Regions from separate parts of the Isoptericola sp. NPDC057653 genome, predicted to be linked through region 2. Evidence: riboswitches for the same ligand, from Rfam matches in the RefSeq annotation. Region 2 holds a riboswitch; each other region holds the start of a gene.
What was found. A riboswitch is a leader RNA that binds a small molecule or an ion and turns the genes downstream of it on or off. The one in region 2 is predicted to bind thiamine pyrophosphate.
Positions count from the first base shown of each region.

Region 1: it holds a riboswitch for thiamine pyrophosphate, as region 2 does, so the genes downstream of both, ACFU9A_RS12665 (bifunctional hydroxymethylpyrimidine kinase/phosphomethylpyrimidine kinase) here and thiO (glycine oxidase ThiO) in region 2, are expected to answer to the same signal.
Region 3: it holds a riboswitch for thiamine pyrophosphate, as region 2 does, so the genes downstream of both, ACFU9A_RS15885 (ECF transporter S component) here and thiO (glycine oxidase ThiO) in region 2, are expected to answer to the same signal.
Region 4: it holds a riboswitch for thiamine pyrophosphate, as region 2 does, so the genes downstream of both, ACFU9A_RS19575 (thiamine ABC transporter substrate binding subunit) here and thiO (glycine oxidase ThiO) in region 2, are expected to answer to the same signal.

Region 1 covers NZ_JBHVHP010000002.1:314,731-321,950, forward strand. The annotation lists gene ACFU9A_RS12645 (hypothetical protein) at 1-57, opposite strand, end outside; gene ACFU9A_RS12650 (copper resistance protein CopC) at 187-813, opposite strand; gene ACFU9A_RS12655 (YcnI family protein) at 810-1,586, opposite strand; gene ACFU9A_RS12660 (hypothetical protein) at 1,663-2,307, opposite strand; TPP riboswitch at 2,386-2,501, shown strand; gene ACFU9A_RS12665 (bifunctional hydroxymethylpyrimidine kinase/phosphomethylpyrimidine kinase) at 2,492-4,144, shown strand; gene ACFU9A_RS12670 (ABC transporter ATP-binding protein) at 4,506-6,371, shown strand; gene ACFU9A_RS12675 (ABC transporter ATP-binding protein) at 6,368-7,220, shown strand, end outside.
Region 2 covers NZ_JBHVHP010000001.1:1,734,697-1,741,916, reverse strand. The annotation lists gene ACFU9A_RS07895 (glycosyltransferase family 4 protein) at 1-965, shown strand, start outside; gene ACFU9A_RS07890 (hypothetical protein) at 1,107-1,658, shown strand; gene guaA (glutamine-hydrolyzing GMP synthase) at 1,719-3,299, opposite strand; gene ACFU9A_RS07880 (OmpA family protein) at 3,339-4,007, opposite strand; gene ACFU9A_RS07875 (hypothetical protein) at 4,004-4,684, opposite strand; gene thiE (thiamine phosphate synthase) at 4,825-5,484, opposite strand; TPP riboswitch at 5,516-5,618, shown strand; gene thiO (glycine oxidase ThiO) at 5,608-6,822, shown strand; gene thiS (sulfur carrier protein ThiS) at 6,819-7,064, shown strand; gene ACFU9A_RS07855 (thiazole synthase) at 7,074-7,220, shown strand, end outside.
Region 3 covers NZ_JBHVHP010000002.1:1,021,476-1,028,695, reverse strand. The annotation lists gene ACFU9A_RS15905 (hypothetical protein) at 1-754, shown strand, start outside; gene rsfS (ribosome silencing factor) at 751-1,197, shown strand; gene ACFU9A_RS15895 (histidine phosphatase family protein) at 1,194-1,883, shown strand; tRNA gene ACFU9A_RS15890 (tRNA-Ala) at 1,973-2,045, shown strand; TPP riboswitch at 2,196-2,308, shown strand; gene ACFU9A_RS15885 (ECF transporter S component) at 2,302-2,937, shown strand; gene ACFU9A_RS15880 (ATP-binding cassette domain-containing protein) at 2,941-4,419, shown strand; gene ACFU9A_RS15875 (energy-coupling factor transporter transmembrane component T) at 4,416-5,114, shown strand; gene ACFU9A_RS15870 (class I SAM-dependent methyltransferase) at 5,151-5,771, shown strand; gene ACFU9A_RS15865 (hypothetical protein) at 5,752-7,220, opposite strand, start outside.
Region 4 covers NZ_JBHVHP010000003.1:541,088-548,307, forward strand. The annotation lists gene ACFU9A_RS19555 (response regulator transcription factor) at 1-389, shown strand, start outside; gene ACFU9A_RS19560 (hypothetical protein) at 393-842, opposite strand; gene ACFU9A_RS19565 (ABC transporter ATP-binding protein) at 829-1,674, opposite strand; gene ACFU9A_RS19570 (ABC transporter permease) at 1,674-3,425, opposite strand; gene ACFU9A_RS19575 (thiamine ABC transporter substrate binding subunit) at 3,425-4,507, opposite strand; TPP riboswitch at 4,580-4,684, opposite strand; gene ACFU9A_RS19580 (DUF4235 domain-containing protein) at 4,824-5,090, shown strand; gene ACFU9A_RS19585 (PAS domain-containing protein) at 5,167-5,952, opposite strand; gene ACFU9A_RS19590 (sulfite exporter TauE/SafE family protein) at 6,227-7,156, opposite strand.

The DNA.
Region 1 (7,220 bases), on a different contig from region 2:
CAGCACGACCACCACAACCAGGCCCGTCACGATCCCGACGATCTGCCCCGCATCCATGGTCGGCATCGTAGGCGGCGCGCGGCAGGTGCGGGGACGCCCGGCCGCGGCGCCTCCCCGAGACCGGTCAGGGCCAGGGCCACGCACGCGTGGTCCTGGCCCTGACCGGTCGTGGGCGGGTGTCGTGCCTCAGTCGCGGCGCCGCGCGACGCGGAGCGCCACGAGGACGGCCGCGCCCGCGAGCACGACGACGCCCCCCGCGATGCCCAGCACGACGACCAGCTCGGAGGAGCCGCCGGCGTCCGTGGTGCCGGTGCCGCTCGCGGGCCGGGCCTCGTCGGCGCCGGCGGCGGGGGAGCCGCACGGCGTGGCGGCGGCGCCCGGGGTGGCCGCGGTGGTCCCGGCGGGCGGGTCGTAGGTGAACGCGAACTGCCCGCTGGTCGGGTGCCCGTCGGCGGACACGATGCGCCAGTCCACGGTGTACTCGCCCGCCGGGCCGAGCGTCACCGGCACGGACGCCGTGCGGTCCTGGGTGGTGGGGCACCCGGTCGCGTGCTCGGTGCCGTCCGCGTCGGTCACGGAGATCACGGTGCTCGACCCGTCCGCGGCGAGGTTGAGGACCGCCTCGTCGAAGGTCACCTCGACGGACTCGGGCGCCTCGGTCACGGTCGAGCCCGTGGCCGGCGTCGTCCCGACGACGACGTTGTGCGCGCTCGCCGGCCCGGCCAGCCCGACCGCGCCCGCGAGGGCGAGCCCGACGGCGCCCGCGCCGGCCAGGAGCGCGCGGCGGGCCGTGCCGCGCCGGCGGCGGGTCACTGCTGCCCCGTCCGGGCGCGCGTGCGGGCGAGGGCGGCGACGCCCGTCACCGCGCCCACGAGGCCCAGCCCGAGGCCGGCCGCGCCGAGCGCGAGGGGCAGGGTGTCGCCGGAGCCGCCGTCGGCGCCCGCCCCGTCCGACGCCTGCGCCGCCGTGTCGGACGCGGCGCCGTGCGCGTCGCCCCCGGTCGCGGGGACGACCTGCAGCACGGGGGCGGGGTGCTCGGGCTCGTCGTCGCCCGTCGCGGGCTGGTCCCACTCGACGACCTCGCCGTCGGAGTACGTCTGCGTGGTCGGCAGCGTGATCGTGTCGACGCCGTCGGGCACGGCGCCGGCCGAGACCGAGAAGCGGAGGAACTCTCCGGGCGCGATGCCGGCGTCCGGGTCGTCGGCGGTCCACTCGACGCTCGCGGGCGCCTCGGTGAGGGTGGTGCCCTGGACGTCGACGGGCTCGGGCAGCGCGGCCCGGGTCACCTTCGCGCTCCACCCGGGGACGGGCTCGACGGACACGCTGGTGAACGGGGTGTCGGTCGGCAGGGCGACCGTCACGGCGGTCGTCGAGGCCTCGGGGGACTCGTTGGGGACCTTGAAGGTCAGGGTGGCGTAGGCGCCGGACTCGGCCGAGTCCGGCGTCACCGTCACGTGCGCGGACGCGGCGGCGGCGCCGAGCACGAGGGCCGGGACGGCGAGGGCGGCCGCGCCGGCGAGCCGGCGGGTGCGCACGGCGACGGCGGCGCGGCGGGGGCTGGTGCGGGCAAGGGTGGTCGAGGACATGGCTGTCTGCTCCGGTGGTTCGAGGGGGTCGTGGGACGGCGGGGCCCGCCCCGTCCGACCTCGGACCGGGGCAGGCTCAGGCGGCGCGCACGAGCGCGCCGCGCCACGACGGCGGTCCGCGCGGCGCGGGGCGGCGGCGGGCGTCCCAGGGCAGCGGGCGCCAGGCGGGCCCGGCGACGACCGGGCCGCGCCGCACCACGGGCAGCGCCGGGGGGCCCTGCACCAGCAGGGCGACGTGCGCCAGGTGCGAGGCGACGTTCGCCGCGGCCCGGTCGCCGGCGGCGAGCAGCAGCGCCGTCAGGACGACCGCGACGGCGTGCGCGGCGAGCATCCACGTGGTGGTGCCGCCGTCCGCGGCGTGCTCCAGGTGCGTGGCGACGCCGGCCGCGGGAGGCAATGAGCCGGGCCCGAGGTCGTGGCCGGCGTGCCCGGCGAGGGCGGTGGCCGTCGTCCCGGCGTCACCGGCGGGGGCGGCGCCCAGCACCGACAGGGCGGAGTGCTGCACGAGCTGCAGCGCGACCATCGCGGGAAGCAGGCGACGGAGCGTCAGGCGGCGTCGCGCCGTCCAGACGGCGACGGGCGCCGAGAGCGCCAGCACGACCAGCCACGCGAGGGGTGCACCGGGCAGCGAGCCGCCGGCCAGGAGGTGGGCGGCGGCCGCGATGCTGAGCGTCGTGCCGGCGACGAGGAGCTCGCGCACACGACGGACGACCACGGACACCCCCGCACCCTATCCCGGCGGGCGACGCGCCTGGTGGGACGCGCGGACGCCCCTCGCGGGCGGTGGGCTACGGTGGCGCCGAACGACACGGGGTGCCTCCCGCCGTCGGCCCCGGCCGGCGCCTGGACGCTGAGATCACACCCGTCGAACCTGATCTAGCTCGCACTAGCGAAGGGATGTCGGCATGAGCGTGCGCGCACGTCACGACAGCTCCGCCCACCAGGGCACCACCGACCGTGGCACCACGGGCCAGGGCACCACCGAGCACGGCACCACCGACCGCGCGGCCCCGCCCAGCCGGCCCCGCGTCCTCGCGATCGCGGGCTCCGACCCCTCGGGCGGCGCCGGGGTCCAGGCGGACCTCAAGGCGGTCGTGGCCGCGGGCGGGTACGGGATGGCGGCGCTGACCGCCCTGACGGCGCAGAACACCCGCGGCGTGCGGGGGGTGCACGTGCCGCCCGCGGAGTTCCTCACGGCCCAGCTCGACGCGCTCGCGGACGACGTCGCGATCGACGCGGTGAAGATCGGGATGCTCGCGGCCGCGCCCGTCGCGCGGGCCGTCGGGGCGTGGCTGGACGGGCTGCCGCGCGGGGCGACGTCGCCCCGCCCGGCCGTCGTGCTCGACCCGGTGATGGTGGCCACCAGCGGCGACCGCCTGCTCGACCCGACGGCCGAGCGCGCCGTGCGGGACCTGCTCGCGAGGGTCGACGTGGTCACGCCCAACCTGCCGGAGCTCGCGGTGCTCGTCGAGGAGCCGCCGGCCGCCTCCTGGGCCGCGGCGCTCGACCAGGCGCGCCGGCTCGCCGCGCGCCACGACGTGCTCGTGGTGGCCAAGGGCGGCCACCTGACCGGCGACGACGGCGCCGGCGCCCCGGACGCCCTCGTCGGTGCCGACGGCGTGCTGCTGGAGCTGGCCGGCGAGCGGGTGCGTACGACGGCGACGCACGGCACCGGCTGCTCCCTGTCGAGCGGGCTGGCGGCCCGGTACGCCCGCACCGGCGACTGGGCCGAGGCGCTGCGCGACACGAAGGCGTGGCTCGCGGCCGCGATCCGGGCGGGGGAGGCGCTGCGCGTCGGCGGCGGGCACGGGCCCGTCGACCATCTCGCGGGGAGCACCCCGTCGGGCGCGGTGGAGCGGGAGCGGCCGGGTGCGCAGGACGGTGCCGCCGCCGCGGCCGGCCGGGCCGCCGTCGACCGGTGGTGGGACGCCGCCGCCCCGGTGCGCGCCGCGATCGACGGGCTGCCGTTCGTGCGCGCGCTCGGCGACGGGTCGCTCGCCGCCGACCGGTTCCGCACCTACCTCGAGCAGGACGCGATCTACCTGCGCGAGTACTCCCGCTGCCTGGCCCGCGCGAGCCAGCTCGCCCCCACGCGCGCCGAGCAGACCTTCTGGGCCGGCGGGGCGCACGGCGCGCTCGTCACGGAGCTCGACCTGCACACGAGCTGGCTCGGCGGCGAGCCGACCGACGTGCCGGCCAGCCGGACGACGGCGGCGTACCTCGAGCACCTGCGCGGCGCGGGCGACGACTACGCGACGCTCGTCGCCGCCGTCCTGCCCTGCTACTGGATCTACCAGGACGTGGGGGAGCGGCTGGCCGCGCTGAACCGCCCCGACCACCCGTACTCCGCCTGGCTGGGCACCTACGCCGACGAGGAGTTCGCCGCCTCGACCCGCCGGGCGGTCGCCGTCCTGCGCCGCGCCGCCGGGGACGCCGGGCCCGCCACGCGGGCGCGGATGGCGGCGGCCTTCCAGCGGGCGTGCGAGCACGAGCTCGCGTTCTTCGACCAGGCCGCCGAGCCCCGTGCGGTCGCGCTCGCCGGGGCCGCGGCGGGGTGAGGTCCGCCGCGCCGGGGCGCCTCGGGTCACCCGCCGGGTCAGCCCGGCGCCATGCCTTCGCCGCGCCTTCACCGCGTGCCGGGCAAACGCTTGCCAAGGAGGGGTGACCGGGGCAAGCGTGTCGGTGGCGGGTGTCAGAATGGTGGTGATGCCCGACACAACGCGCGCACCGCGCAGCAGCAGCAGAGGCGCCGCAGGCGCCGATCCCTCCGACAGTCCGAGGAGGAGCTCCGCCTCCTCCGCCGCGCGCCGACCCGCCGCGCCCGGCACCCCGCCCGGCCGGTCGTCGGGGCCGCCCGGTCCCGCCGGCCCGCAGGCCACGGCCGCCCCCGCGGGCTCCGAGCTCTCCACGATCGCGTCGGTGCGGCGGCTGTACCCGTACGTGCGCCCGGCCGTGCCCCGCCTCATCGGCGGCCTGTTCTCCGCGCTGGGCGCCAGCCTCGCCGCCCTCGCGATCCCGCGCGTGCTGCAGACCCTGGTCGAGGGTCCGCTCGCCGAGGGGGCGGCCGCCCACGACCTGGGCGCGCTCGTCGTGCCGGTCGTCCTGGTCCTCGTGCTCGGCGTCGCCGAGGCCGGCTTCGTCCTGCTGCGGCGCAACCTCGTGATGTACCCCGGCACGCGGATCGAGGCGGAGATGCGCATGTCGCTGTTCCGCCACCTGCAGGACCTCCCGGTCGCGTTCCACGACCGGTGGCCCGGCGGCCAGCTGCTCAGCCGCATCATGGGCGACCTCGGCCTGCTCCGCCGGTGGCTGATCTTCGGCCTCCTGCAGCTCGTGGTCAGCGCCGTGACGATCGTCGTCGGCGTCGGGATCCTCCTGGCCACCGCCGGCTGGCTCGGCCTCGTCTACCTCGCGGGCGCGATCCCCGTGACGGTCATCGCGTTCCGCTTCTCGCGGCGCTACCGCGTCATCGCGCGCCTCTCGCAGGACCAGTCGGGCGACCTCGCCACCACCGTCGAGGAGTCCGTGCACGGCATCCGCGTGCTCAAGGCCTTCGGCCGCGGCCGCGACGCCCTCGACTCGTTCACCGACCAGGCCGAGGAGCTGCGCCAGACGGAGATCCGCAAGGCCGGCAACCAGGCCACCGTCACCACCGCGCTGCAGCTCATCCCCGAGGTCACCCTCGCGGTGTGCCTCGTGCTCGGCACGGTCCTGGCCGCCCAGGGGCAGATCACCGTCGGCAGCCTCGTCGCGTTCTTCCTCACGGCCGCCGTGATCAACGGCCCCGTGGTCGACCTCGGCATGACGCTCTCGATGACGCTCAACGCCCGCACCGCCGTCGACCGCTTCTTCGAGGTCATGGAGACCCCGAACCCGCTCGCCGACCCGGCGGACCCGGTCGAGGTGGGAGCCTCCCGCGGGCAGCTCGAGCTGCGCGACGTGACCTTCCGGTACGAGGACTCCGCGCGCCCCGTGCTCGAGCACGTCGACCTCGAGCTGCCGGTCGGCACCACCACGGCGCTCGTGGGCCTCACCGGGTCCGGCAAGTCCACCCTCGCCATGGTCGTCCCGCGCATCTTCGACGTCACGGGCGGCGAGGTGCTGCTCGACGGCGTGGACGTGCGCCGCATGCGGCGCCACGACGTGCGGCGCGCCGTGGCGGTCGCCTTCGAGGACCCCACGCTGTTCTCCGCGTCCGTGCGCGACAACGTGCTCCTCGGCGTCCCGGAGGCCGGCCCCGACGCCGTCCCCGAGGCCGAGCGGGAGCGCCGGCTGCACGAGGCGATCGAGGTGGCCCAGGCCGGCTTCGTCGCCGACCTGCCCCAGGGCGTCGAGACGCGGATCGGGGAGGAGGGGCTGTCCCTGTCCGGCGGGCAGCGCCAGCGCCTCGCCCTCGCCCGCGCCATCGCCGCCCGGCCGGCGGTGCTCGTCCTCGACGACCCCCTGTCCGCGCTCGACGTCGCGACCGAGGAGGCCGTCACCACCCGCCTGCGGTCCGTGCTCGACGGCACCACCAGCCTCGTCATCGCGCACCGCCCGTCGACCGTGGCGCTCGCGGACCGGGTCGCCGTGCTGCAGGACGGGCGGATCACGGCCGTGGGCACGCACAGCGAGCTGCTCGCCACGGACGCCCACTACCGGCACGTCATCTCCAGCCTCGAGCAGGACTGGGAGGAGAGCGCCGAGCACTCGGGCCGGGAAGAGCCCGACCGCGCCCGGGCCGAGCAGGACCGCACCGAGCAGGACCATGCCGAGCAGGCCCAGACCGAGGAGGTCCAGCGGTGAGCCGCCCCAGCACCCCCGCCCCCGCCGGGGACCAGGGGCGACGTCGCCCCACCGACGCGAGCGCGGACGACGCCACCCGTCTCGACAAGGAGACGTCGCGCGCCGTCCGGTCCCGCTCGATGCGCCTGCTGGGCGAGATGCTCCGGCCGCGCCTCGGGGCCCTCGGCCTCGCCGGCGTCCTGGTCGTGCTCTCGACCCTCGGCCAGGTCGCGGGCCCGTGGCTCGTGTCCCTCTCCATCGACTCGGCGGTGCCCGACCTCATGGGCGGGGACGTCAGCACGCTTGTCATCGTGGGCTCGGCCTATCTGGTCGCCGCCGTCGTCGGCGGACTCTGCGCCGGCGCCTACGTGCGGCAGGCGGCCAGGATCGCCCAGGGGGTGCTCCTGGACCTGCGCCGGCGCGTCTTCCGGCACACCCAGCTGCTGAGCCTGGAGTTCCACGAGTCGTACACGTCGGGCCGGATCATCAGCCGCCAGACGTCCGACCTCGAGGCCCTGCGCGAGCTGCTCGACGGCGGTCTCACCGGCGTCGTGTCCTCGCTCATGCTCATGATCTTCACGGGGCTGGGCCTGTTCCTGCTCGACTGGCGCTCCGGACTGGTGCTCGCCGTCGCCCTCGTCCCCGCCTGGCTGCTGACCCGCTGGTTCCAGAAGCACTCCCAGGTCTTCTACCGCGAGCAGCGCACCGCCTCCGCGCGGCTCATCGTGAAGTTCGTCGAGACGATGACGGGCATGCGGGCCGTGCAGGCGTTCCGCCGGGAGTCCACCACCGAGGCGGAGTACGACCGGATCGGCGAGGAGTACCGCGACGCCAACCTGCGGATCTTCAGCGTCAACGGCCGCTACCAGC
Region 2 (7,220 bases):
GCGGGTACCCCGTGCACCCGCGCGCGACGCGGCACGTCGTGGCGCGGCTGCGGGCCCTGGAGGCCGACGGTCGCCGGCCCGACGTCGTGCACCTGCACATGGGCGTGCTCGCCCCGACCGTGGAGGCGTCGCTGCGCGCCGTCACCCGCCTGGGCCTGCCGGCCCTGCTCACGGTGCACAGCGTGTGGGGCGGCTGGGAGCGCGCGTTCGCGGGGCTCGACCGGTTGACGGGCTGGTCCGCGTGGCCGGTGCAGTGGTCCGCGGTGAGCGAGATGACGGCCGCTCCCCTGCGCCGCGTCGTCGGCCGCCGGCTCGGCCCTGCCGCGGCCGCGGAGCGGGTGTCGGTGCTGGGCAACGGCATCGACGTCGAGGCGTGGCGCCTGCCGCGCGTCGAGCGCGGCGAGCGGGCCGAGGGGCACGAGGTGCACGTCGTGTCCGCCACCCGGTTCGCGCCGCGCAAGCGGGTGCTGCCCATGCTCGAGGCGATCGCCGTGGCTCACGACCGCGCGCCCGGGCGCCTCGTCGCGACGATCGGCGGCGACGGGCCGCAGCTCGCGGAGGCGCGCCGGTGGGTGCGCGAGCGCGGGCTGGCGGACGTCGTGCGCCTGGTCGGGCGGCTCACCCCCACCGAGCTCAAGCGCCTGTACGTGCGCGCGGACGTGTTCGTCGCGCCGGCCGTGCAGGACGCGTTCGGCATCGCCGCCCTGGAGGCGCAGGCCGCGGGCCTGGCGGTGGTGAGCCGGTCGCAGTCGGGCGTGGCGGAGCGCCTCGTCGACGGCCGCGACGCGCTGCTCGTGGACGACGACGCCGCGCTGGCCGACGCGCTGGTGCGGCTCGCCGACGACCCGGACCTGCTCGACGCGATCGTCGCCCACAACCGCACCGCCGAGCTCGCGACGTCGTGGCCGCGGGTGCTCGCCGACGTGGCCGCCGCCTACGACCGGGCCGCCGCGCTCGCCCGCTGACGTCGGTCCCGCGGGCCCGTCGGGGGTGACGGCCCTGGCCACGCACCGATCGATGCCCCGGCGTATCACCCGCGGACGCGGCCCCCTCTGTCACTCGCAGACCGGCGACCAGGGGATCGCCGGCTGACGTGAGGAGCGACGATGACCATCACGACACGCACCCGCACCCGCCGCGCACGGCTCGCCGCCGTCGTCGGCGGGCTCGCGGCGATCGCGGCCCTGGGCCTCACCGGCCCGGCCGCCACGGCGGCGCCCGACGACGGCGCCGCCCCGGTCCAGGTCCAGAAGGTGGCGAGCGACAGGCCCGTCACCGTCCAGGACGTCGCCGCGACCGCGTCGTCGAGCACGTTGTACTGCGCCGTCCTCGACGGGACGTTCGGCTGCAAGCCGTACTCCCCCGGCAAGGGGCTGGTCGTCGCCCGCCTGTACGACGGGGCGAACTACTCCGGCCGGCAGGTCGTCATCTTCAACCCGAAGTACAAGGTGGGCTGCACGGCGAAGACCACCGACAACGAGGGCGGCTCCGTCCTCGGCGCGATGTCCAACAAGGTGACGTCGGTCCGGACGTACAACCACTGCGACATCAAGCTGTTCGACGGCGCGTCGAAGAACGGCACGCACACGGGCTGGGTGGATCGCACCGGCCGGCTCGGCGCGCTCGACAACCGGGCGAGCTCGTTCGCGATCTCCTGACCGCGACCCCGGGAACGACCGCGGCCCCGCTCCCCTTCCGGGGGGCGGGGCCGCGGGGTGTCACTCCCACTCGATGGTGCCCGGCGGCTTGCTCGTCACGTCGAGCACCACACGGTTGACCTCGCTCACCTCGTTGGTGATGCGGGTGGAGATGACGGACAGCACGTCGTAGGGCAGGCGCGTCCAGTCGGCCGTCATGGCGTCCTCCGACGACACCGGGCGCAGCACGATCGGGTGGCCGTAGGTGCGGCCGTCGCCCTGCACGCCGACGGAGCGGACGTCGGCCAGCAGCACCACGGGGCACTGCCAGATCTCGGCGTCGAGGCCCGCCCTGGTGAGCTCCTCGCGCGCGATGGCGTCCGCCTTGCGGAGGGTGGCCAGGCGCTCGGCCGTGACCTCGCCGACGATGCGGATGCCCAGGCCGGGGCCCGGGAACGGCTGGCGGGCGACGATCTCCTCCGGCACGCCGAGCTCGCGGCCCACGGCGCGGACCTCGTCCTTGAACAGGGTGCGCAGGGGCTCGACCAGCTCGAACTGCAGGTCGTCCGGCAGGCCGCCCACGTTGTGGTGGCTCTTGATGTTGGCCGCGCCCTCGCCGCCGCCCGACTCCACGACGTCCGGGTAGAGCGTGCCCTGCACGAGGAACTTGACCTCCTCGCCGTGCGCGCCCGCCTCGGCGACGATGTCGCGCTGCGCGTCCTCGAAGACGCGGATGAACTCGCGGCCGATGATCTTGCGCTTCGTCTCCGGGTCGCTGACCCCGGCGAGGGCGGTGAGGAACCGCTCCTTCTCGTCGCGGATGATGAGCTTCACGCCCGTGGAGGCGACGAAGTCGCGCTCGATCTGCTCGACCTCGCCCTCGCGCAGCAGGCCGTGGTCCACGTGCACGCAGGTGAGCTGGTCACCGACGGCGCGCTGCACCAGGGCGGCCGCGACGGCGGAGTCGACGCCACCGGACAGCGCGCAGATGACGCGGGCGTCACCGACCTGCGCGCGGATCGCGGCGACCTGGTCGGCGATGACGTTCCCGGCCGTCCACTCGGGCTTCAGGCCGGCGCCCTCGTAGAGGAACTTCTCCAGCACGGCCTGGCCGTGGGCGGAGTGCTTGACCTCCGGGTGCCACTGCACGCCGTACAGGCGGCGGCCGGTGTCCTCGAAGGCGGCGACGGGCGAGCCGGACGACGTGGCCAGCACCTGGAAGCCGGCGGGCGCCGCGTGCACGGAGTCGCCGTGGCTCATCCAGGTGGTCTGGTGGTCGGGCGTGCCGGCCAGCAGCACGCCGGCCTCGCAGACCTCGACCTCGGTGCCGCCGTACTCGCGCTGCCCCGTCTGGGCCACGGTGCCGCCGAGCGCCTGGGCCATCGCCTGGAAGCCGTAGCAGATGCCGAGCACCGGGACGCCCGCCTCGAACAGCGCAGGGTCGACGAACGGCGCGCCGGTGGCGTACACCGACGACGGCCCGCCCGACAGGATGATCGCCGCCGGGTTCTTGGCGAGCATCTGCTCCGTGGTGAACGTGTGCGGCACGATCTCGGAGTAGACGCTGGCCTCGCGCACGCGGCGTGCGATGAGCTGGGCGTACTGGGCGCCGAAGTCGACGACCAGGACCGGGCGGGGGGAGTCGGTGGCGGGAGACGTCACCGACCCATCGTAGCGGCGCGCCACCCGCCGTCGGCCCGCTCACCGCGTCGGGTAGGTCACCTCCACGCGGCGGTTCAGCGCTCGGCCCGCCGGGTTGTCCTCGCCCTCGACCTCGTTCTCCGCCACCGGGTCCTGCTCGCCGTGCCCCTCGACCTTCGGGGCCAGGTCCGGGCGCTCGGCCCCGAGCACGTCGGCGACGGCGGTCGCGCGCTGCGCCGAGAGCCTCCGGTTGAACGCGTCCGTGCCCACGGAGTCGGTGTACCCGTCCACGCGCACCGTCGCGCCCTGCGGGACGTCCTCGGCGAGCTCCGCCACCGCCGCCCTCGCCTCCGGCGTGAGGGTGGCCTCGCCGAACTCGAACAGCAGGTCGGCGGTGAGCGTGACGACGGTGTCCTCCTTCTTCTCCCGCTTCTTCTCCAGGACGGTGGTGGAGTCGTCCGGCCGCAGCGCGAACGTGGAGTCCGCCGCGCGGAGGTCGACCGCCGCGTCGGCCGCCATCTCCGGGGTGGTCTCCGCTCCCGCCACCCGCGCGCGGGCCTCCGCGAGCGCGTCCTCGGCCGCCGTCAGCAGGTCGGGGTCGGCCACGGCCGCGGAGCCGGTCGCCGCCGGCGAGGCGGACGGGTCCGTCGTCGCCGCGGCGGGCACCGCACCCGCGGCGACGAGCGCGAGGGCCGCGGCGAGCGGGGCGACGGCGCGGCGGACGCTCACTCGGCGGCGCCGTCGCGGTAGGTGACCGTCGCGTCCGTGAACAGCGGCAGGCCCTCGGCGGGCAGGACGTCGACGGTCGCGGGCTCGCCCTCCGGCGCGGGCAGCACCGCGGACACCTCGACCGCGCCGTGGTTGGGGAACTCGAAGGAGTGCTTCTCGAGCGGGGACACGAGCATCGACTCGCGGCACCGGATCTGCGCGAGGGCCGCGTCGGTCGCGCTGTCGGTGTCCTCCTGCCAGGCGCCCTCGGTGCAGAACGGGCGGTAGGCCTTGAGCCCCGCGCGGTCGGTCACCGTCGTCGCGGGCTCGACGGACATGTCGTACCAGCTGACGCCCGCGTCGGCCGGTGCCGCGTCGTCGTCCCAGCGCAGCGCCCAGCGGACCGTCATCACGCCGTCGCCCACCTCGACCGCCCGCAGCGTGACGGTCACCTCGCCGCCCGGGGCGGCGTCCGAGCCGTGCGGCGTGGCGAGCTTCTGCTCGGCCATCGCCTGGTCGGCGACGGTCGCCGTGCCGGGGCCGGCCGCGGCCTGCTCGGCGTCCGCGCCCAGCTCCGGGCCGCCCGTCGTGGCGGTCGCGTCGTCGTCCGCCTCGCCGGTGCACCCGGCGAGCAGGAGGGAGCCGGCGAGGGCGAGCGCGGTGGCCGTGCGGGCGCGGGCGAAGGGCCGTGCGGTCATGGATGCTCCGTCTTCCGGGCGGCCGTCGCCGGCCGTGAGGGGGGTCGGCCTCACCCTGGCACGGGCCGCCCGCCCGGGGCGAGAGGTCTCGACGGGGAGACCTCCCCATCGGCGACCCACGCCCGACGGGGAGAGGGTCGTCAGCCGAGGCGCTCGCGGAGCTCGCGCGCGGCACGCTCCGGGTCCGGCGCCTGCGTGATCGCCCGCACGACGACGACCCGGTCCGCACCCGCGTCGAGCACCTCGCCGAGCCGGGTTGCGTCGACGCCTCCGATCGCGAACCACGGCGTGGCGGGACGGGTCGCGGCGACCTCCCGCAGCAGGTCGAGGCCCACCGCGGCGCGGCCGGGCTTGGTGGGCGTGGCCCACAGCGGGCCCACGCAGAAGTAGTCGACCTCGGGGTCCGCCTCGGCCTGCGCCGCCTGCGCCGCCGAGTGCGTGGAGCGGCCCAGCACCGGGGCCGCACCGAGCAGCCCCCGCACGGCCGGGACGGGCAGGTCCCGCTGCCCCATGTGCACCACGGGCGCCCCCGTCACCGCCGCCACGTCGGCCCGGTCGTTCACCGCCCACAGCGCGCCGTGCTCGGCCGCGACGCGGGCCACGACCTCCTGCAGCTCGAGCTCGCGCGCCACGTCGAGGGTCTTGTCGCGCAGCTGCACGACGTCGACCCCGCCCGCGAGCGCCGCGTGCAGGAAGTCCTCGAGGTCGCCGCGGTCCTCGCGGGCGTCGGTGCAGAGGTACAGGCGGGCGGCGGCGAGGCGGGCGCGCGTCGTGCCGGGAGCGGCGCTGGTCGTGGTCACGCCGGTCAGGGTAACCACGGCCCGGGTTACAGTGACGGCGCACGGGAGCCCCGCTCGGGGCTGAGAGGGCGCAGGAGCCGACCGTCGAACCTGATCTGGGTCATGCCAGCGAAGGGAGCGCACATGCCCACGTCCGTCCCTCCGTCCCCCCGCGACGTCGTCGTGGTGGGCGGCGGCATCGTCGGCCTCGCCGTCGCGTGGCGCGCCGCCGCGTCCGGGATGTCCGTCACGGTGCTCGACCCCGCCCCCGGCGACGGCGCGACCCGCGCGGCCGCGGGCATGCTGGCCGCCGTCGCGGAGGCCGACTTCGGCGAGCACGAGCTGACGCGGCTCAACCTCGCGTCCGCCGCGCGCTGGCCGGGCTTCGCCGCCGACCTCGCCGCCGCGTCGGGCCGCGAGGTCCCCCTGCAGCGGGCCGGCTCCCTCGCCGTCGCGTACGACGCCGACGACCTCGCCCTGCTCCGCCGCGTCCTGACGCTGCACCGCGGATGGGGGCTCGGCTCGGCCGAGCTCACCGTGGCCGACGCCCGCCGCCGCGAGCCGTACCTCGGCCCGCGCCTGGCGGGCGCGGCGGCGGTCGAGGGCGACCTCGCCGTCGACCCGCGCGGGGCCCACGCCGCGCTGCGCGCCGCGCTCGGCGACGCCCTGGTCCCCCGTGCCGCCGTGCGGCTGGAGCGCGACCGCGCGGGCCGGGTCGTCGCGGTGCAGGACGACGCCGGCGCGCGCCACGCCGCGGGCGCCGTGGTGCTGGCCACGGGCGCCGTCCCCGCGGCCGCGCTGCTCGACGCCGTCCCGGAGGCGCCCGTGCCCGTCCGGCCCGTCAAGGGGATCACCCTGCGGCTCGACGCCGGCCCCGGGCTCGCCCTCGAGCACGTGGTGCGCGGCACCGTGCAGGGACGGCCGGTGTACCTCGTGCCGCGCGCGCCCGGCACCGGGACCGGCCCCGGCGGCGGGCCCGCGCACCGCGAGGTCGTGGTCGGCGCCACCAGCGAGGAGCGACCCGACGACCGCCGGGCCGAGGCCGGCGGCGTCTTCGCCCTCCTGCGCGACGCGCGCGCCCTCGTGCCCGGCATCGACGAGGCCGCGCTCGTCGACGTCACGCCGCGCGCCCGCCCGGCCACCCCCGACAACCTGCCCCTGGTCGGCGCCACCGCGGCCCCCGGTCTGCTGGCCGCCGTCGGCCACGGGCGCAACGGCGTGCTGCTCGCGCCGCTCACCGCGGACGCCGTCGTCGCCGCGCTCACCGGCGCGCCCGCCCCCGACCCCGCGCTGGCCGCCGCCGACCCGCGGCGCTTCGCCCCCTCCCCCGCCCGCCGTACCGAAGGAGCCGTCCGATGACCGCCGCGCCCCCCGCCCCCACCGCCGTCGTGAACGGCGAGCCCTACCCGCTCGACGGGCCGCACGGCGACGGCGTCGAGGCGCTCGTCGCCGGCCTCGTGCCCGCGTTCGTGGCCGACGGCACGGTGCAGGGCATCGCCGTCGCCGTCAACGACGCCGTCGTCCCCCGCGGCCTGTGGGCCGGCACCCGGATCGCGCCCGGCGACCGGGTCGAGATCGTCACCGCCGTCCAGGGCGGCTGAGGAGGAACCATGACCAGCACCGCGACCCTCGCCGACCCGCTCGAGATCGCCGGCACCACGATCGGCTCGCGCCTCGTCATGGGCACGGGCGGGGCGGCCAACCTCATGACGCTCGAGGACGCGCTGGTCGCGTCCGGCACCGGGCTCACCACCGTG
Region 3 (7,220 bases), on a different contig from region 2:
CCAGCGCCCCACCGGGGAGATGTCCCGCGCGGTCGCGCCCGCCCCGGTGTCGCGGCCCGCGGCGCCGAGCGCCCAGGCGGCCCCCACGCGCACCTCGATGCGACGCGACTTCGCTGCACCGCCGGCCGCGCCCTCGCCCGCCCCGACGGGCACGACGCTGCCGCCCCTGTCCTCCCCGGCGAGCGCCGCCCCGCCCGCGGCGACCCCGCCCGCCTCGGTGGCCCCGCGCCCCGACGGGCCCCCGCGTCGTTCGCCGTTCGCGACCACCGGGTCGGACTCGCCGTTCGGCGCGCCGTCGGCGCCGACCGCCGCGCCCACCGCCCGGGCCGCCGCGCCGGCGGCGCCCGCGAGCGCGCCGGCCTCGTCGACGCCCCCGCCGCTGCCCTGGGCCAGCCCCGCGGCGGAGCGGCCCGCCGCCCTCCCGCCCTCGCGCCCGACGGCGGGCGCCGCGCCGGCCGCGCCCGCGCGCCCCGCCGCGTCCCCGTTCGACGCCCTGGTCGCCTCGGAGCAGCCCGTGCGGGCCCGCTCGGCGGCGCCGCAGGTCGAGGAGGACGACGAGGAGGACTGGGACGAGCCCGAGGCGTCCTACACCTGGTTGCACTACATCGTGCTGGTCGTCGTCGCGTTCGTGCTCGGCCTGCTGGTGTGGAAGCTCCTGCTCGCCGGCTCGGACGACAAGAGCTTCAGCACCGACTCCGCCGCACCCGCGGTGACCCACTCCCTCACGACACCCCAGCCTGGAGCCGCAGCATGACCGCCACCCCCCGCGCCGTCGAGCTGGCGATCGCCGCCGCCCGGGCCGCCTCGGACCGCAAGGCGCAGGAGATCATCGCGCTCGACGTGAGCGAGCAGCTCGTCCTCACGGACGTGTTCCTCATCGCGTCCGGCACCAACGAGCGCCAGGTCTCGGCGATCGTGGACGCCGTCGAGGAGGCGATGATCAAGGCCGGCGCCAAGCCGATCCGTCGCGAGGGCAAGGCGCAGGCGCGCTGGGTGCTGCTCGACTTCGGCGACGTCGTCGTGCACGTGCAGCACGCCGAGGACCGCGTGTACTACGCGCTGGAGCGCCTCTGGAAGGACTGCCCCGCCATCGACCTGCCCGAGGACGCGCGGGGCGGCGACGGCGCGGCCGCGGCGGCGGAGTACGGCGACGCCGCGGGCGACGGAGCGATCCGCCTCGCGGGCGACGAGCGGTGACGGCCGGCACGGTCGTCCTGCTCCGCCACGCCCGTACGGCGTACAACGCGTCCCTGCGGCTGCAGGGGCAGATCGACATCCCCCTCGACGACGTCGGCCGGTGGCAGGCGGGGGAGGGCGGCTCCGCCCTCGCGTCGTCGCACCGGGCGACGCGCATCGTGTCCTCCGACCTGGGCCGCGCCCTCGAGACGGCGACCGCGTACGCGGAGGCGCTCGGCGGCGCCCCGGTGCAGACCGACGTGCGGCTCCGCGAGCGCGGCTTCGGCGACTGGGAGGGCATGACGGGCGCGGAGATCTCCGCGCGCTGGCCCGAGGAGTACGCCGCCTGGCGGCGGGGTGCCGAGCCGGCGGGCGCGGGGGCCGAGTCCAAGGCGGCCGTCGCCGCGCGGATGACCGAGGCGGTCGCCGAGCACGCCGAGCAGCTGGACGACGACGCGACCCTGGTGCTGGTCTCCCACGGCGCCGCGATCTCCCTGGGGGTCACGGCCCTGCTCGGTCTCGACCCGACCTCGTGGCGCGGGCTGGCCGGCATGCACAACGTGCACTGGTCGCACCTGCACCGGTCGGGGGAGGGCGCCGTCCCGGCCTGGCGGCTCGTCGCGCACAACGTGGGCGCCGGATACCCGCTGGACCACTGGCAGGCCGGTCCGGACTGGAATTTGGAACCTGACCCGAAGTCTGCCTAAGATATCGACGTTCCGAGGGGCGCAAGACCGGAGGAACACACCGAATCAGACGAATCGTCGGTCGCTCGCGGCCACGAGAGTCGGTTCTCGGGGCTGTGGCGCAGCTGGTAGCGCACCTGCATGGCATGCAGGGGGTCAGGGGTTCGAGTCCCCTCAGCTCCACCCCGACGAGAAGGCCCGGAACCCTCAGGTTCCGGGCCTTCTCGCATGTGCGGGGTCTCGCGCCGGCCCACGCTGCGGGACGACCTTGCGCCCGGCGACCGGTCGCCTAGGGTGGGCTGCGGCCGCGTCGTCGGCCGCCACATCTGAAGACACCCATGACAGGGGAGCGCCGTCGAAGGGGCGCTGAGAGTGCGGGCACGAGCCGCAGACCCTTGGAACCTGCTCCGGTTAGCACCGGCGAAGGGAGTTACCTGGAATGTCCGCGCCCATCGCACGTCCGACCGTCCTCGGGACGGTTCGCGCGAACCTGCGGTACCGCACCGTCGACCTGGTCACGATGGCGATGCTCGGCGTCGCCGTCGGCGTCGTCTTCTGGGGCTGGACGCAGCTCTACCACCTGCTCTCGGCCGGTCTGGTCGTCGTGTTCCCGCCGGCCACCGGCCTGCTCGGCGGCGGATGGCTGCTCGGTGGCGTGCTCGGCGGACTCATCGTCCGCAAGCCCGGCGCCGCGCTGCTCACCGAGGTCGTGGCCGCGAGCGTCGAGGCCCTGCTCGGCGCAGGCTGGGGCTTCTCCGCCATCGTCTCGGGCGTCGTGCAGGGGTTCGGCGTCGAGCTCGTGCTGGCGCTGTTCCTGTACCGGCGGTTCGGCAGCGCCGTCGCGGCGCTGTCGGGCGCCGCGGCGGGCGCCTGCGGCGCCGTCTACGAGTGGTTCGCCTACTACCCCGACTGGCAGTGGGGCTTCCGCCTCGCCTACCTCGGCCTCTTCGCGCTGTCCGGCGCGCTCCTCGCCGGGCTCGGCGGCGCGGCGCTCGTGCGCGCCCTCGCCCGCGCCGGCGTGCTCGACGCGTTCGGGCCCGGCAGGGACCTGGCCGACCGCGCCGCCCGGGGCTGAGGGGTGGCGCGCGCACGGCTGCAGGGCCTCACGTGGCGCCCCACCGGTCGGGCGGCACCCGTGCTCGACGGACTCGACCTCACGGTCGGCGCCGGGGAGCGGGTCGGGCTCGTCGGGCCCAGCGGGGCCGGCAAGTCGACCGTGCTGCACGCCCTGGCGGGCGTGCTCGGCGACCCGCTGCCGGGCGACCTGTCCGGCACCGCGCACGTGGACGGCGTCGTCGGCCTCGTGCTGCAGGACCCGGGCGCCGCCGTCGTCGCCGAGCGGATCGGCAGGGACGTCGCGTTCGGGCCCGAGAACGCGGGCCTGCCGCGCGACGAGATCTGGCGCCGCACCCGCGGGGCGCTCGACCGCGTGGGCCTGCGGTACCCGCTCGACCGGCCCACGTCGGCGCTGTCGGGCGGCGAGCTCCAGAGGCTCGCGCTCGCCGGCGCGCTGGCCCGCGACCCGGACCTGCTGCTCCTCGACGAACCGACCGCCATGCTCGACCCGGACGCCGCGGCCGAGGTGCGGTCCGCGGTGCTCGACGCGCTCGCCGGCACCGACACCTCGCTGGTGGTCGTCGACCACCAGGTCGGGCTGTGGCTGGAGCACCTGGACCGGGTGGTCGTGCTCGGCCCGGGTGGCGTCGTCACGCACGACGTCGCGCCGGGCGCGCTGCGCCCGCCGGGTCCGGGGTCGGAGCCCGCGCTCCGGGCAGCGCTCACGGACGCCGGCGTCTGGCTCCCGGGGGTGCCGGCGCCCACCCCGCTGCCGGTGCCCGCGGCGCTGGTCGCGCCGGAGCACGCCGGGCCCGACGTGACCGTCGACGCGCTCGGCGTCGACCTCACGACGCGCGGCCTGCACGGTCGCACCACCACCCGCGCGCTCGACGGCGTCGACGCCCGCCTCCCCGCCGGCCGCCTCACCACGATCACCGGCCCCTCGGGGGCCGGGAAGTCCACGCTCGTCGCGGCCCTGGCCGGGCACCTGCGGCCCGCGCGGGGCCGCCTCGCCGGGGCGCCCGGACGCGGCACCCGGTCGCGCGAGCTCGCCCGCCGCTGCGGCTGGGTGCCGCAGCACCCCGAGCACGGGCTGCTCGCCCTGCGCGTGCGCGACGAGGTGGTGCTCACCGGTCGGCGGCTGGGCGTGCCGGTGGACCTGGAGGCGGTGCTCGGGCTGCTGCGTCTCGACCACCTCGCCGACGCGCACCCGTTCCGCCTCTCCGGCGGCGAGCAGCGGCGCCTGGCCCTGGCGGCGGCGCTCGCGCACCGGCCTCCCCTGGCGCTGCTCGACGAGCCGACCGTGGGCCAGGACCGGCACACGTGGGCGGCGGTGGCCGGGTGGGCCGTCGCCGCGGCGGGGCACGGCGCCACCGTCGCGGCGAGCACCCACGACCGGCACCTCGTGGGCCTCGCCGACCACCGCGTCGCCCTGCCGCCGGGCAGGCGGGACGGGCAGGATCGGGGCGCGTCCCGCCCGGGGCGGGTGGTGGCGGCGTGACCGGGGTGCTCGGGCGGGTGAACCCGCTCGTGCTCGTGGCGCTCGGGCTGCTGGGGCTGGTCGCGTCGTTCGGCGTGCGCGACCTCGCGTCGGCGGCCGTCGCGCTGGGCGCCTGCCTCGTCTGCGGGGTGGCGGGCCTGCCGCGGAGGTCCGGCGCGCCGGCCCGCTATCTGGCGGTGGTCGTGGCCGTCGCGTCGGTCACGTGGTCCACGTGGCTGCTGGGCGGGCGCGACCTCGAGGTCGCGGCCGTCGCGGGGATGCGGATCGCCGTGCTCGCCCTGCCCGGGGTCGCGCTCGCGCCCCTGGTCGACCCGAGCGGGCTGGCCGACCAGCTGGGCCAGCGCCTGCGGCTGCCCGCGCGGTTCGTGGTCGGCGTGGCTGCCGCGCTCCAGCGGTTCGAGCGGCTCGGCGACGTCTGGGAGCAGGCGTCCCGCGCCCGCCGGTCACGCGGCCTCGGGCCGGGGCGCGGGCCCCTCGACCGCGGGCGGCACGCCGCCTCCGTGACGTTCGCCGTCCTGGCGGCGACGCTGCGGGACGCGACGACGATGTCGGTGGCGATGGACGCCCGCGGCTTCGCGGGAGCGGGGTCGCGGACGTGGGCCGAGCCGGCGCCGTGGGCCCGGCACGACACGGTCGTCCTGGGCGTCGGCGTGCTGGTCGCGGCGCTGCCGTTCGCCGTCCTCGCGGCCGGGTAGACGGCAGGCGCGCACACTGGGGGAGGAGGTGCGCGCATGGACCGACCGGAGGCACGCACGGAGCACGACTTCGACGCCCTGTACGCGGGGGACGTCCCGCCACCGTGGGAGATCGGGCGGCCCCAGCCCGCGCTCCTCGCCCTCGTGCGCCGGTCCGTGCTCGCGGACCCCGTGCTCGACGCCGGGTGCGGCACCGGCGTGCTGGCGCTCGCCGTCGCGCGGGCCGGGCACCGGGTCCTGGGGGTCGACGGCGCGGCCCACGCGATCTCCCGCGCCCGGGAGCGGGCCGCCGAGGCGATCCTCGAGCCACCCGGCGAGGTGCGCTTCGAGGTGGCCGACGCCCGCCATCTCGACCGGCTGGACGTGCGGCCGCGCACCGTCCTGGACTCCGGCCTGCTGCACACCCTCGACGCGGACGGCCGCGCCGCCTACGTGGCCGGGCTCGCCGCGATCTGCCCGCCGGGCTCGCTCGTCGCAGTGCTCGCCATGTCGGTGCACGCCGGTCTCGGCTGGGGCACCACCGCGGACGACCTGCGCGCCGCGTTCGCGTCGGCGGACTGGACGTCCACCGAGGTCACGGACGCGGAGCTCGTCGCGCGGCCGGCCGACGACGAGCGGCACCTGCCGGCGCTGCTCCTCACGACGCGGCGCGCGTGAGCCCCTGCCGCTCGACGGCGGCGAGCAGCGCGCGGGCCTTGGCCGGCCCCACGGCGCGGCCGGGTCGCGCCGCGACCGCCTCCAGCCCGGGGAAGGTCGCGGCGTCGGCGGGGACGAGACCGCGGCGGGCGGCCTCCGCGAGGTAGGGCAGCGAGGCGTCGGCGACGTCGAGCACGCGGGGGAGCCAGCGGGGCAGGGGGCCGTCGATGGCCCCCGCCGCGGCGACCGCCTCGGTGAGCACCGGCCACAGGGCGGGCAGCGTGGCGGGGCGCCGCTCCACCAGGCGGACCATGCGCGCGGGGCTCGCCGCGGGCTGCGTCACCAGGGCGCGCGCGGCGAGGCGGACGCCCGCCCACCCGAGGCCGCCGTTCCCGATCAGCTCGCGCACGACGCGCTCCCCGCCGATCCCGGCGTCGCCCTCGTGGCACAGCATGGACAGGGCGACGGCGTGCAGGGCCGCGCTGCGCGGCGGGATCCCGCCGGGCGGCGTCCGCAGCGGCCCGCCCGTGCCCTGGGTGCGGTTGCGGTGCTCGTGCGCGCGCAGCAGGCCGGCCTCGGCGTCCCAGGCGAGCCACGCCTCGGTGCCGCGCGCGGGGTAGCCGGACGGGTCGGGTTCCTCGCCCTCGGCGCGCACGACGGCGTCGCACTGGCCCTCGCGCTCCAGGTCGTAGGCCCACACCTTGACGACCCGGTAGACGCGCCCAGGGTGGGCGGGGAGCCGCAGGTCGAGCGCGAGCAGCTTCGTGGGGGCGTCCGGGTCCTGCCAGGCGGCGCCGATGCGCACCCCGTCGTCGACGGCGGGGAGCGTCGCGACCCCCGCGGGCCACACGGCGTCGAAGTCCGCGGGCGCGCTCGCGGGCACGGGCCGCGGCGCCGGCGCGGGGTCCGCCTCGACCGGCTCCAGGGGTGCCGGCGGGAGCGCCGTCACGGCCTCCCGCGCGGCGACGACGGCCCGCGAGGACCCCGGCCGTGCGGCGAGCCGGCGCAGCCCGGGCACGGCGACGACCGCCGGGCCGGCGACCCCGGTCGCGACGGCGGCGGCCGCGTCGGGGGCCAGCACGAGCATCGCCTCGGCGAGCTCCGCCGTGCCCGCGAGCAGACGGGTCCGGTCCTGCGAGGCCGCGAGGAGCCCGTCGAGCACGGGCCAGACCACGGAGGCGAGCCCCTCGTCGGCGAGGCGGACCATCGCCGTCGCGAACGCCGCGAGGGCGCGCGGCGTGGTCCGGAGGTCCAGGAACGCCGCGTCGGCGACGCCGGGGCGCAGCAGGCCGCGGTCCCATGCCTCGAGCACGGCGGCGGAGGCGTCCTCGGCGGCGCGGTCGTGGACGCGGCGCTGGGATCCCAAGAGGTTCACGGCACCCGCCGGCCCGAACGGCGTCGCCCGGAGTGCGGCCTGCCGCAGCGTGACGCCGAGGGCCGGGTCCTCGCTGTGGACGAGGCCCTCCACGG
Region 4 (7,220 bases), on a different contig from region 2:
CGGCGGAGGAGGTCGGCGGCGCGCTGCGCGCCGGGGCCGCGGGCTACCTGCTCAAGGACATGCCGCCCGCCCGCATCGCCGCGGCCGTGCGTGCGGCCGCGGCGGGCGAGCCGGTCCTGGCGCCGGACGTCGCGCGGCGGCTCATGGAGGCTGTCGCCGGGTCGGACGGCGCGCGCGACCGTGCCCGCGCCGCCCTGGACGCGCTCACCGCCCGCGAGCGGGACGTCGCCGTCGAGCTGGGCCGCGGCGCGTCGAACGCCGACATCGCGGCGCGCCTGTACCTCAGCGTCCCCACGGTGAAGGCGCACGTGTCGAGCGTGCTGGAGAAGCTCGGGCTGGAGAACCGCACCCAGGTCGCCCTCCTCGTGCACGACGCCGGCGAGGCGTAGGGCTCAACCGCCGGCGGGCGCCTCCTCGCCCGGGCAGCCGAGCGGGTCCGCCGCCGTCACCGTCTCCGGGCACGACCGGTAGGTCCAGGTCCGGTCACCGAATGCGTCCTGCGTGCCGTCGACGTAGACCTCGAGCCCGTCGATCCCCGGCCCGACGCGGTGGTACTCGACGATCGGGTCCCCCTCGATCGTCCGAGACCGCACGATGAGCTCGGCGCCGTCCCCTCGCGCCGACGCCGCATCGAGGCAGGCGAACGCCTCGGCCAGCTCCGTCGTCGGCTCGCCCTCTCCGAGGTCCGGGCGCGCGGTCACCTCCCCGCACGTCGGGAGCGGCTCGCGGGCGGCGAAGGCGTCCTCGCCGTTCCCCGGGCCGCACGCGCCCAGCAGCGCGAGGCACGGCACGCCCCACGCCGCGGCGGCGAGCCGCCGCCTCCGGCCGTCAGACCGCGTCATGCCTCGATGATGTCGTCATGGCGGCGGTCCTTGCACCGGACGCTCCGGACGCGTCCGGGGAGTCGCGGGGGTCCGGGTCGTCGCCCGGGGACAGGCCGAGGAACTCGGCCACGCGCGGGCCGGCGGGCGCGCGCAGGAGCACGTCCGGGGCGTCCACCTGGAGCAGCCGGCCGGCGTCCATGACGGCCACGCGGTCGGCGACGGTGAACGCCTCGTCGTGGTCGTGCGTGACGAACACGGCGGTGGTGCCGGTCGCCTTCAGGGTGTCGCGGACGTCGACGGCGAGGCGCTCGCGCAGCCGGCGGTCCAGGGCGGACAGCGGCTCGTCGAGCAGCAGCAGGCGCGGGCGCGGGGCGAGGGCTCGGGCCAGCGCGACGCGCTGCTTCTCCCCGCCGGACAGCGTCGCGACGGACCGCCGCTCGTAGCCGACGAGGCCGACGTCGGCGAGCAGCTCGGCCACCCGGGCGGCGCGCTCCGCCCGCGGCAGGCCCTGCGTCTCGAGGCCGTAGGCCACGTTGCGCCCGGCGTCCCGGTGCGGGAAGAGCTGCCCGTCCTGGAAGAGCAGGCCGAAGCCGCGGCGGTGCACGGGCACGCCCGCGAGGTCCGTGCCGTCGAAGGCGACGCTGCCGCCCGCGAGCGGCTCCAGCCCCGCGACGGCGCGCAGCAGTGACGACTTGCCGCAGCCGCTCGGCCCCAGCAGCGCCACGATCTCGCCGGCCGCGACGTCGAGCGACACCCCGTCGACGGCGACCGAACCCGGCCGGCGGCGCGTGGCCCCGTACCGGACGACGGCACCCGTGACGGCGAGGCCCCCCTGGCGGTCGTGCCCCATCAGAACTCCCCTCCCGGCCGGTCGCCCCGCAGGCGCTCGGCCACCATCATGACGGTCGCGGTGAGCACGGCCAGCACCACGGACGCCGCGAGCGCCATGCCGTAGTTCTCGGCCCCGGGCCGCCCGATCAGCCGGAAGATCACCACCGGCAGCGTCGCCGTCTCGGGGCGGGCGAGGAACGACGTCGCGCCGAACTCCCCCAGCGAGACGGCGAAGGCGAACCCGACGGCGAGCCCGAGCGACCGCGCGCCCAGCGGCCCGTCGACGGACCGCAGCACCCGCCCGGGCGCCGCGCCCAGGGTGGCGGCCGCCTCGCGCAGGCGCGGGTCGATGGCCCGCAGCACGGGCAGCATCGTCCGCACGACCAGCGGGATCGCCACGACGGCCTGCGCGATCGGCACCAGGGCGCCGGAGGTGCGCAGGTCGACGTCGAGCCCGAGCGGCCGGTCCAGGGTGATGAGGAAGCCGAACCCGACGGTCACCGCGGACACGCCGAGCGGCAGCATGAACGCGGCGTCGAGCACCCCGACCGCCCGCCGCAGGCCGGCCCGGCGCGGGCGCCGGGACACGACGAGGGCCACGAGCCCGCCGACGACGACGGCGATGGCCGCGGCCCAGGCGGCGGTGCGCAGCGAGTTCGCGAGCGCCTCCCACACCGTGACCGTGAGCGCGTTACGCCCGCCGGTGGTGCCGAGCGCCGCGTAGTTGGCGAGGCTCCACGACCCGTCGGGGGCGTGCAGGGACCGGGTGACGAGGCCGGCCATCGGGAGCACGAGCAGGCCCGCCACGACGACGAGCGTGACGAGGGCGGGCACGATGTCCGCGCCGTCGGCGCCCGCGCGCAGCCGCAGCCGGTGCGCGGCGACCCGGTCGCTGGTGAGGTGCAGCGCGCGCTCCCGGCGGGACCGGGCCCGGGAGCTGACCGCCAGGGCGGCCCCCACCACGACGAGCTGGAGCACCGAGAGCACCGCCGCGGAGCGCAGGTCGAGGAACTGGGTGGTGCGGATCCAGATCTCCGTCTCGATGGTGCCGTAGCGCAGCCCGCCGAGGACGAGCACGACGCCGAACGCCGTCGCGCAGAACAGGAACACCACCGCGGCGGCCGAGGCGATCGCCGGCCCGAGGGCGGGCAGCGTCACCGTGCGGAAGGCGCGCCAGGGCGTGGCGCCGAGGGCTCGCGCCGCCTGCTCGGCGCGCGGGTCCAGGCGCTCCCACATGCCGCCCACGGTGCGCACCACGACGGCGTAGTTGAAGAAGACGAGCGCCAGCACGATGCCGGCGAAGCTCTCCTCCAGGTGCGCCCAGCCGAGCGGGCCGCCGGGGGCGAACAGGGCGCGGAACGCGACGCCGACGACCACGCTGGGCAGCACGAACGGCACGGTGACCAGGCCGCGCACGAGCGTGCGCCCCGGGAAGCGGCACCGGTACAGCACGTACGCGCCCGGCAGGCCCAGCAGCACGGACAGCACCGTGCCCGTGACGGCCTGCGCCAGCGTCTGGCCGACGATCCGCCACGTGCGCGGCTGCGACAGCACCTCGGCGAAGCCGGACAGGTCGAGCGCGCGACCCGCCGCGGTCTCGGTGAAGAACCCCTGCAGGACGAGCGACACCACGGGCCACGCGAAGAAGACCGCGAGGAACCCCAGCGGGAGCACGACGGCGGCGCCCCAGCCGAGCCAGGCGCCCCAGCGGTCCGCGCGCCACCGCGCCGACCGGGTGACCCGCGCGGCCGGGACGCCGGTGCGGCGCATCAGTCGACGACCGTCGCCGTCCACTGCTCGATCCACTCGTCACGGTGCGCGGCCACGTCGGCGGGCGCCACCTCGAACGGCTTGTCGGCCAGGGGTGCGAACTGCTGCCAGTCGGCGGGCAGCTCGACACCCGGGTCGGCCGGGTACATGTACATCTGCCCGGGCACGTCCGCCTGGAACGCCTCGGAGGTGAGGAAGTCGACGAGCTTCTCGGCGCCCTCGGGGTTCGCGGCGCCCGTGAGCACCCCCGCGTACTCGACCTGCCGGAAGCACGTGCCGAGCATCGCGCTCGTGGTCGACGACTTCCCGTCGTCGGTCACGGTGAACGCGGGGGACGTCGCGTACGACAGCGCGATCGGGCGCTCGCCGCCCTCGCCCGCGCCGGAGAAGTCCACGTAGTACGCGTCCTCCCACGACTCGGCCACCTTGACGCCGTTGGCGCGCAGGTCGGACCAGTAGCCCTGCCAGCCGTCGGCGCCGAACGCGCCGATCGTGGCGAGCAGGAACGCGAGGCCCGGCGACGACGTCGCGGGGTTCGTGACGACGGTCAGGTCCTGGTACGCCGGCTTCGCGAGGTCCTCCAGCGTGGCCGGCGGCGTGACGTCGTTCTTCTCGAACCAGCCGTCGTCGAGGTTCATGCAGACGTCGCCCACGTCGACGGGCGTCAGCGTGCCCGCGAGGTCGTCCGGCGCGTACGCCGCGACCCGCGGGTCCAGGTCGGCCGGCTGGTACTTCTGGAAGACACCCGCGTCGACGGCCCGCGACGCGTAGGTGTTGTCCACGCCGAAGACGACGTCGCCCAGCGGCGCGTCCTTGGTGAGCACGAGCTGGTTCACCAGCGTGCCGGCGTCGCCCGGGGCCACCTGCTTCACGGTGAGGCCGGACTCCTTCTCGAACGCGGCCAGCACGTCGTCGGAGACGGCGAACGAGTCGTGCGTGACGAGCGTGAGGGTGTCCGACGCGCTCGCCGCGTCGTCCGGCCCGCTCCCGCCGCCGCACGCCGCCAGCAGCGGCAGCAGGGCGACGACGGCGACGCCCGCCGCGGCCGTCGTGGTCCGGGGCCGCGAGGTCCTGTGGGTCATGCTGTCCTCCTCAGAGTGCGAGAAGGGGGTCCTGCGGGCACCCGGCACCGTTGTGGTGCGGCCGTCCCGCAGGGAACGAGATTCCCGACTTCCTCCACCGGTCCTAACCGGGTCAGGTTCGAGGGTCTGCGGCGTTCCGCACTCTCAGCGCCGGTGGGCGCTCCCCTGTCGTATCACCACGAGCCTACACACCGGCGCCGCGCTACCGTGGTCCCGTCCGCGGGGCCCTGGTGTGACATGCCTGACGTGCCACGACGCCCGCGGGCACCGTACGACGACGCACCGGCCACGCCGGGGACCGACCGAGGGAGAGCACGTGACGGACACCGAGCAGCCGCTGGGCGTGAAGGTCGGCACGGTGGTGCTGACGATCGCCGCCGGATGGGTCGCACAGAAGCTGATCGGGGTGGTGTGGGAGAAGGCGACGGGCAACGTCGCCCCCACCAACGTGGACGACGACGAGATCTCCATCATCCAGGCCGTGACCTTCGCGGCCGTCTCCGGGGGCGTCGCCGTCCTCGCGAAGCGGCTCGCACGCCGGGGGGCCGTGCGCGCGGCCGCCCGCTTCATCCCCAGCCACTGAGCGCCGACGGCCCGGGCCCGCACCGCGCGAGCCCGGGCCGTCGCCCGTCCGGAGCCGCGCGTGCCGAGCGTGAGGGTCAGCGGCTCGCGCGGGGCCGACGGCGCGCGAGCTGCGCGTCGTGGCCGTGGGGCCGGTCCACCGGCCGCACGGCGGCGAGCGCGTGGCTCAGCCGGTCGGCCGCGTCCTTCGCGGGCGGCGCCCCCCGGACGACCTCCGCGGCGGTGAGCGCCGTGTCGCGGTCGCCGACGGGCCGCGAGAGCTCCTTCATCACCTGCTCGCCCGCGGACTGGGCGGAGACGCCCACCTGGGCGCCGACGTCGGTGAGCACCTCCGTGGCCACCGACTCGTCCACGCCGCAGACCGCCATGATCGCGCCCTTCGCCTGCTCCGACGCGGCGGCGGCGACGAACGCCCGCGAGACGGCGCGGTGGGCCTCGCGCTCCAGCGCGTCGCGCACCACGGGGCTGGTGTCGATGACGTAGCCGACCAGCTGCGACGACGCGCCGTCGGCGCCGTGCCGGGCCTGCCCGGTCACCACCACCGAGTGCGTGCGCCCGTGGTCGTCCACCACGCGGTGCCCGCCGGCGAACGGGCGCCCGGTCCCGAGCGCCACCGTCGCGGTGCGGGAGAGCCGCTCGCGGTCGTCGGGGTGCAGGTGGGCGCGGAGCACCTCCGGACCGGGCTCGATGGCCCCGGGCTCCCGCCCGAAGATCCGATAGACCTCGTCCGACCACCACCACGAGCCCGTGGCGACCTCGACGCGGTACTGGCCCACGAGCAGCTGGCTACCGGCGCCGAGCAGCTCCGCGAGAGCGACGAGCTCGCGGCGCTGGTGGTCGTTCGGAGTGCCGGGTATCGACATGGCTCACCTCCCAGTGCGGTGCAGCTGGGTCTGCCAGGCAGATCTCTTGGCTTCACACGGTACCGGGACGAGGCGTCGGCGCCACCCCGTGGAGGGGCTCGCGCGGGGGAAAATGCGGACCCGTGGCAACGGTGTGCGCCGGCGCCCGTCGCGCGGAGCACTCGACCCCGTGGTCGCGACCCCCCGGTGCTTCGGGGGCGCGACCACGGGGTCGTCGGTCGTGCGACGCCTCGGCCGGCGGGCGCGTCGTCCGCGGGCCGCCGGCGGGGCTGGATCAGACGGCGGGCGTCGGCGCGGGGGCCGCCACGGCCGCCACCTCGCCCTCCGCCTTCTCCTCCGCGAGCGCCTTGCGGTGCTGGCGCAGCGAGTAGACGACGGCGGCGGCCCAGCCCACCGCGATGATCCCCAGGACGAGCGAGCGCACGCCCGGGGCCACGGGGAACTCGTCGAGGCTCAGCAGGGTGCGCACGTTGGTGAGCACGATGATGCCGCCGACGGCGGAGCCGAGGACCCGCGGGGGCACGAGGCGCACCAGCCACGCGGCGATCGGGGCGGCGATGAGGCCACCGATCAGCAGCGCCAGGGCCCAGGACGGGTTGATGCCGGCGGTCCCGAGGCCGAACAGGAACCCGAGGCTCGCGGCCACGGCCACGAAGAACTCGCTGGTGTCGATCGAGCCGATCACCTTGCGCGGCTCCATCCGGCCGCTCGCCAGGATCGCGGGGGTGCCGACCGGGCCCCAGCCGCCGCCGCCCGTGGCGTCCATGAAGCCGGCCACGAGGCCCAGCGGGGTGAGGAAACGCTTGCGGAGCGGCTGGCCCAGGCGGTCGGTGCGCAGCCCGCGCAGCGTGAACCGGAGCAGCACGTACAGGCCGAGGCCGAGCAGCAGGATGGACATCAGCGGCTTGGCGATCTCGGTCGAGAGCCACGAGAGGAACGTCGCGCCGGCGAACGCCCCGACAGCACCGGGGATGCCGATCCTCAGGACGACCTTCCAGTCCACGTTGCCGAACCGCCAGTGGGAGACGCCCGACGCGAGGGTGGTGCCGACCTCCGCGAGGTGGACGGTCGCGGACGCCGCTGCGGGGTTCGTGCCGATCGCGAGCAGCAGGGTCGTCGAGGTCACGCCGTAGGCCATACCCAGGCTGCCGTCGACGAGCTGCGCTCCGAGGCCCACGAGGGCGAGGAGGACGAGAGTCCGCACGGGGGGTTCCCTCCGTCGGGGCGGCAGCCGTTCTGCCGCAACAGATAGAAGTTACCCGATCGGA